2 regions of the Shewanella seohaensis genome follow, and region 2 is predicted to be linked to the other one. Evidence: riboswitches for the same ligand, from Rfam matches in the RefSeq annotation. Region 2 holds a riboswitch; the other holds the start of a gene.

Region 1 (3,420 bases), on a different contig from region 2:
TCTTGGTCGATGAATCTCGGAATGTTTGATAAATCGCCGGTACAACCTGCCGATTCCTTGGTGATTAAGCCACTGGAATTTACCCCCGCTGCCCAATGTGAGACCCCAGAGCAACGGCAGGCAATTTTGAGTCAGGCAAGGCCGCAGCGTAAAATCAATTGGTCATTTGACTAACTCATTGTTGGGTATGTAGGGCATTCTCAGCTGGTGAAAGTTCATTCACCAGCTTTTTAAATCCATCATCGCCCCTATCTTTGGCTGCTATTTGCTGTTTTACAGTTGTTGTGACTGTATAAGTATCATTTTGTTTAGCTTTTTAACTGTTATCTTATTTACATCTTCGCTAGAATGCTGGATGTTTTCTATGCAATTTCATATGTCGTATTAACCCATAACAATGCGATACAAGGATGATAATAATGAAATGTATACCCCATATGCAGATGAGGTTATGGCAGGGCGCGAGCGTATTAATGCTGTGCAGCCTAATCGGATCTGAATCCGTCGAGGCGAAATTGGATATGCCTCGCAGCGAAAGTGGCGCGTCGCATACCCATGTGTTGCCTGTCTTTAGTCAGCAATTAGGATTTAATCTGCCAAAGGGTTGGCGTCAAGCCTACCATGAGGAACGTGCGGGCATGTTTATGGCGGAATTTGTGCCGGAGCAGGAAGCGCTCAATCAATGGAGTGCACTGTTTTGTGTGCAAGGCTTTAAGGACATGGCCGAAAGCGTGAGCCCAGAGCAGTTTTTAGATGCGATGGCTGAAACTTACCAAGCCGCCTGTGACGGTGAAGTGGTGTATCAAAAGCTAGGAGATACCCAAGTAGACGGTCACGAAGGTTTTCAAGCTATTCTCGGTTGCACCACAATGCCGAATGTCCATAGCGCGACTCAGTTTAATCCCAGTGCTTTTACTTCTCATCCCCAGGGCGAAATTGGTTACTATACCGTGGTAAGTGGTAACAAAGACTTGTATTTATTGCATAAATCGATGCGTGGCGATGTGTTTTCTGCCGATAAACCTCCCTTACAGGCGGCTAACAGTGCCGACTTTATTTCAGGCTTAGCGCCCTATTCATTAAAGTAGTTGTCAGTCGAGAGACGGATGAGCATGGACTTTCATCCGTATAGACGTCTATAATGCGCGCGCTCAGGCTTGATATGCCACGAGCCTTATTGGGCGTTAACTGGTTTTTCGCCCTCTGAACCTATTTTTAGTCAACCTTCTGTGGTGCTTGCGATGCATTCGTCGCGAGATAATCGGGAAGCCAGTGAAATTCTGGCACTGCCCCCGCAACGGTAAAAGGTGAGAGACGACCGCATTCGCAAGGTAGCTCAAGGTGAGCCAGAGAATTGAGTGTGTAAAGGTCAGTTTCGCGTTAGTCCTTCTATTGCTTGGATTAACATAGCCTAAGTCCGGAGACCGGCCCTAAAGGTGTTTTTGAGATTTCGGTGGGCAGATCTCAAAATGCGATAGTGACTGTCAGTATTTGTTACTGAATCAACGGTATCGTGGCGCCAATGCCCCGTTTTCCTTGCAGGAGTTAAAGGTAAAATGGGAACACATCCAACTAAAATCGCGCTGCTGATCGGCAGCCTTTGCAGCTTTTCTGTTATCGCCCCCGCCGTGGCGGCCGATGATGCCAGCGTCGCCAAAGTCGATGAGCATATCGTCGTAATTGGCCGTTCAGACAAGACCCCCTTAAATATTGCCGCCAATGTGAATGTGATTGATGCCGCTGCGATTGAGCAGAGTGGCGCAACCAGCTTAACCGAAGTGTTACGTGGTCAAAGTGGTATTCAGCTGTCCGACAATAACATTGGTACTAGCTTCGCGATGCGCGGCTTTAGCGCCAGCACCGCCGTTAACAACACTTTGATTTTGCTCGATGGTCGTCGCTTAAATAACATCGATATCGCCGCCCCTAGCCTGAATGCCATTCCACTCAATTTAATTGAGCGTGTCGAAATTTTATCGGGCAGTGCGGGCGTGCTCTATGGTGACCAAGCGGTAGGCGGGGTGATCAACATTGTGACTAAGTCGCCTGAGAATACGGGCGGTAGCGTGCAATTATCCGGCGGCAGCTTTAATACCTACGAAGGTCGCGGCGATGTGTCGGGCGCCATCAATAAAGATTGGCATTATTTCCTGACCGGCAGCTACAACCAAGGCGATAACTATCGCAAGCACAATGCCAATGAAACGGGTTCTATCCTTGGCCGTATTCAATATAAAACCGCCACAGATTCTTTCTTCGTTGAAACCAGTTATTACGATGATGACCGTGAAAATCCTGGCTCGTTGACGGTAGAGCAGTTCAAAGAAAATCCACGCCAGTCTTCTAATAGCAGCGAATATGTTCATGAGATGACCACAGCGGCACGCAGTGGTTATCAGCATCAGCTTAACCAAAACTGGGCCTTAGCGGCGGATCTGGATTACAGCGATACCTTAGTGACCTCATTAAACTGGGGGGCGGGTAGCCAAAATACTCGCTCGCTACTGATGTTTAGCCCTAAAGCGCTTGCTAATTACAGCACCCGTCAAGGTGAGTTAAACCTAGTCACTGGTTTAGACATCAGCCGCGGTAAGGCCGAGTTTGACTCTATGGCGCGCAGCAACGTGCAGGAAATGCAAAGTGCTTACCTGCAAGCTACTGTGCCATTAAGCCACACCTTAAGCTATGTGGTGGGTGGCCGTTATGCGCGGGTGACCGACGATCTGGTCGATGGCAATGTGTATCCAAACGGCATCGATTTAGATGAAGATGCGACCGCATTCGAGTTCGGTTTAAATTACCGTCCGAGCGCCGAGCACAGATTCTATCTGCGTGGCGATGAAAACTTCCGCTTTGCTAAGGTCGATGAGCAAGCTTACACCCCGAAAGATGTCTATGGCTTAAAGCCACAGACAGGCCGTTCCTATGAGGCGGGTTGGGATTGGACTGTGGCTAACCAAAGCCTACGCGTTAGCCTATATCGCCTCGATTTAGAAGATGAAATTGTCTTCGACCCGAGTGCTGAAAAACCTGTTGGCGGCAGCTTCCAAGGTGCCAACGTCAATGCCGATGCTTCACGCCGCTATGGCGCGAGTGCCGATTGGGATTGGCAGGTCACTCAAGCCCTCACCTTAGGCTTGGAATATAACTATATTGATGCCGAATTTACCGATGGGGTGAATGATGGCAAGCAATTGTCTTGGGTGGCTGAGCATACGGGACGCGGTTATGTCAGTATGGATTTTGCCGAGCATTTCCAAGTGTTTGCCGAGGCGATTTACACGGGTGACCGTTTTATCGAAGGCGATAACGGCAACGAAGGCGATAAATTATCTAGCTATGTCTTAGGTAATCTAGCCCTTAACTATACCCGTGACGCTTGGTTAGCGAGCCTGCGTATCGATAACCTGTTTGATAAAG
Region 2 (3,420 bases):
TAAGGATCGGCAAGGGGGTTACGGGTCACGGTTTGCAGCACGCTCCCCGCCAAGGACAGCCCAGCCCCCGCCACAAAGGCGAGTAAAATCCGTGGCAGTCGCAGCTCCATCACAATCCGTTCGGTCATGCTGGCCGTGCTGACTTCGACATCACTGGCAAAAAGGTGATTGAATTTATTGATAAACACATGCAGCACATCTAAAAAGCTAATGTTTGCCGCGCCAAAACTCGCGGCAGCGATGGGGGTGAGCAGGGCAAAGCCCGCCAAGCCTAAAATCAGCCATTGCTGGCGGGTGAGCGGCGTAAAAATGTGGCTAAAAAAATTCATGGTCACCAATTTGAGAGTGTCTATCATGGCGTGGGTTCAACGCTATGCTTGTGCAAGGCCGCGCTTGGTGCCCCGGAGGTATGACAGGTGCAGGCCATAGGAGGTAACGCTTGAGCCGAAACTGCATGGGAGTCACTCGCCGCGTCCGCAGTATCGCTCTTAGGCTTTTGATAACCATAAAAGTAATTAATCAAGGGGTTACCATGCTGTGGATGGGGCATGACTTGGGCGCAAACCCCAAACACTTCGGCGATACGTTCTTCGGTTAAGACCTCAGTCGGCGTGCCCATGGCACTCACCTGCCCCTTGTCCAGCAGCAGTAAGCTATCACACAGGGCGCTGGCCAAGTTGAGATCGTGAATAGAGGTAACCACACTGATCCCAAGGCTTCGCACTAGCTCTAAGATTTGAATTTGATAGCGGATATCGAGGTGGTTTGTCGGCTCATCTAAAATCAATAACTGCGGCTGCTGCACTATGGCGCGGGCGATCAGGGCGCGCTGTTTCTCACCGCCCGATAATCGATCGTATTGCTGATGCACTTTATGGCTCAGGCCGACCTTGTCCAGCGCCTTGGCAATCTTGTCACTGTCTTCGCTGGAATGGCTATCAAACATCCCCTTATGGGGCGTGAGTCCCATGGCAACCAATTGCTCTGTGGTCATATCGAAATATTGCGGCGTATCCTGCTGCACCACCGCCACTTTACAGGCAAACGCCTTGGGCGACAGCTCGCTAATGTCCTGCGAAAACAGGCTGATATGCCCTTTAGCAGGGCGAATAAAGCGGTATAAACAGCGCAGCAAACTGGATTTACCCGCGCCATTGGGGCCAATCAGCCCGAGCATTTCCCCCTTCTGCAGGGCAAAGCTTATCTCCGAGAGAATGGTTTTTCCCTCAATCGCCCAGCTCAATTGGCTCACTTGAAGTGCCATATTAGCGGAAGTCGCAGCGGGCGCTAAGGGCGCAAGACTCGATGTGGAAGGCATCACTAACGATTGCTCCCACATGGATATTGATTGGTGTTATTTGTGCCTGCCGCCGCTTGGGCCAACAGGGCGAAACTCATTAATATCATCTTCTGCTCCCTCGAGTTACCCGCTCGAGAACTAAGGCTGCACGCAGCGAAAACAGAAATAGGCAGGTATCCTGACTCGTAGGTAAGAAGCAAAACGCTTCGACTACTCACAGTTGCGGGTACAGTTCGGGCTACTGACGGGCAGCTCCCCGATTCCCTATTATGTTTGGGTTATCCGGCGCGCTTAAATACTGTTGCCTTTAAGCAATAGTACTCAATCGCACAAAATTCCTAACACCTATTTCTGCGACCTTTGAACTTAACGTACTGGGTTCGTTATCTGGCTCAAACGTCAGGGAAAAGCATTATCCTATATCTTGCTCATTAGGCAATGCTGTTTAAATCAGAAAATTTTCATCATACCCATGGCAGATGCGTTCAAGCTACTCACAGTGGCCCGAGGGCCAGTCCAACCGCCAGTATCTTTTACCTTGCTCATCCTCGAGGACATTAATCGTTACCACCGCCGCCACGGGTAAGGCTAGCTGACTGTAAAAACCTAAGGTTTTCACCGCCCCAAGCGCCCTTGACATCAAGTGGCGAATAACCCCGCCGTGGGTCACCACCCAGATATTGGCCGCGGGTGCATTGGCATTAAACTCCCCGTGGGCCTGTTCATCATCCATCGCCAGCAGGGCAAACTCTTTATCGAGGATCTGTGCTATCGCACCATCGATACGGGCTTCGAAACTTGCCATGGCTTCACCATTGGGCGGCGTCACCTCCCAGGGATTCTGCCAATAGGCCGCCATCCGCTCGCCATCGCGTTGATATAAGTCATCAAGCAGGCAACCATCCCAATCGCCGAAGGCTATTTCCTGTAACTCCTCCAGCAGGTTGACCTTCAGCGGCAAAGGCGCGGGCGCATCTAAACTCCTACCCACGGACGCACTCGAATGCAGCTCAGCCGCAAAGGCCTTGGCAAACTCGGCGCAGCGCCTTGAGGTCGAGCTATAAATGCCGTGGCACACAGTCGCCTGCGCCTCCACCGCCGCCGACATCTGCCGCCAGCCTTTGTCGCTCAGTGGCACATCCACTCGGCCCCGTAAAATCGCCCCGCCCTCGCATTCTCCATGGCGTAACAGTAATAACCTGAGCTGCTTCATCTGATCTTTCCTTTTATCGTTTTTATCTGGGTTATCTCGCCTATGCTATACCAACTTTAGCCTTGCCCTGACAATCCGATGTCGCGTATTATGGACGTCTATACGTATAAATGTCCAAAACATAACGAACGACATTCAATAATTAAATGCAATTTGTCACCCGATTGCGTACTTTGGACTCAACTTAGCTGTAGTAAAGGTAATCATTTTATGGCGATATCTCTCCATCGAGCCAGCCAAACACTGGCAGACATTCGCAACCAGTTGTCAAAGCGCATTCTGATTTTAGACGGCGCCATGGGCACTATGATCCAAGGCTACAAGCTGGAAGAAGCCGATTACCGTGGCGAGCGTTTCAAGGATTGGCATACCGACGTTAAGGGCAATAACGATCTTTTAGTACTCACGCAGCCGCACATCATCAAACAAATTCACACCGACTACCTATTAGCCGGTGCCGATATTATTGAAACCAACACCTTTAACGCCACCACTATCGCCATGGCCGACTACGACATGCAGTCGCTGTCCGCCGAAATTAACCGTGAAGGTGCGCGCCTCGCCCGTGAGGCCTGTGATGAAATCGAAAAGGCCACGGGGAAACCCCGTTATGTTGCCGGTGTGTTAGGGCCCACTAACCGTACTTGCTCTATCAGTCCCGATGTTAACGATCCCGGATATCGCAATATCCACTTCGATGAGTTAGTGACCGCTTACTGCGAATCGACCCGCGCCTTAATTGAGGGTGGCGCCGATATCATTATGGTCGAGACCATCTTCGATACCTTAAACGCTAAGGCCGCCTTATTTGCCATCGAAACCGTGTTCGATGAACTCTTTGGGCCAAATTCGCCAGCACGTTTGCCCGTGATGATCTCAGGCACTATTACCGATGCCTCGGGCCGAA

What was found. Region 2 has a riboswitch for cobalamin ahead of L2713_RS07690 (ABC transporter ATP-binding protein). Riboswitches for the same ligand answer to the same signal wherever they lie in the genome.
Region 1: linked by a shared signal. The riboswitch ahead of L2713_RS04050 (TonB-dependent receptor) and the one ahead of L2713_RS07690 (ABC transporter ATP-binding protein) in region 2 are both predicted to bind cobalamin.

What each region holds. Positions count from the first base shown of each region.
Region 1 covers NZ_JAKILE010000003.1:43,622-47,041, reverse strand. Annotated here, with positions in the region: gene L2713_RS04060 (RCC1 domain-containing protein) at 1-174, shown strand, start outside; gene L2713_RS04055 (hypothetical protein) at 420-1,088, shown strand; cobalamin riboswitch at 1,214-1,447, shown strand; gene L2713_RS04050 (TonB-dependent receptor) at 1,557-3,420, shown strand, end outside.
Region 2 covers NZ_JAKILE010000005.1:113,639-117,058, forward strand. Annotated here, with positions in the region: gene L2713_RS07685 (FecCD family ABC transporter permease) at 1-356, opposite strand, end outside; gene L2713_RS07690 (ABC transporter ATP-binding protein) at 353-1,318, opposite strand; cobalamin riboswitch at 1,452-1,610, opposite strand; gene L2713_RS07695 (histidine phosphatase family protein) at 1,791-2,513, opposite strand; gene metH (methionine synthase) at 2,724-3,420, shown strand, end outside.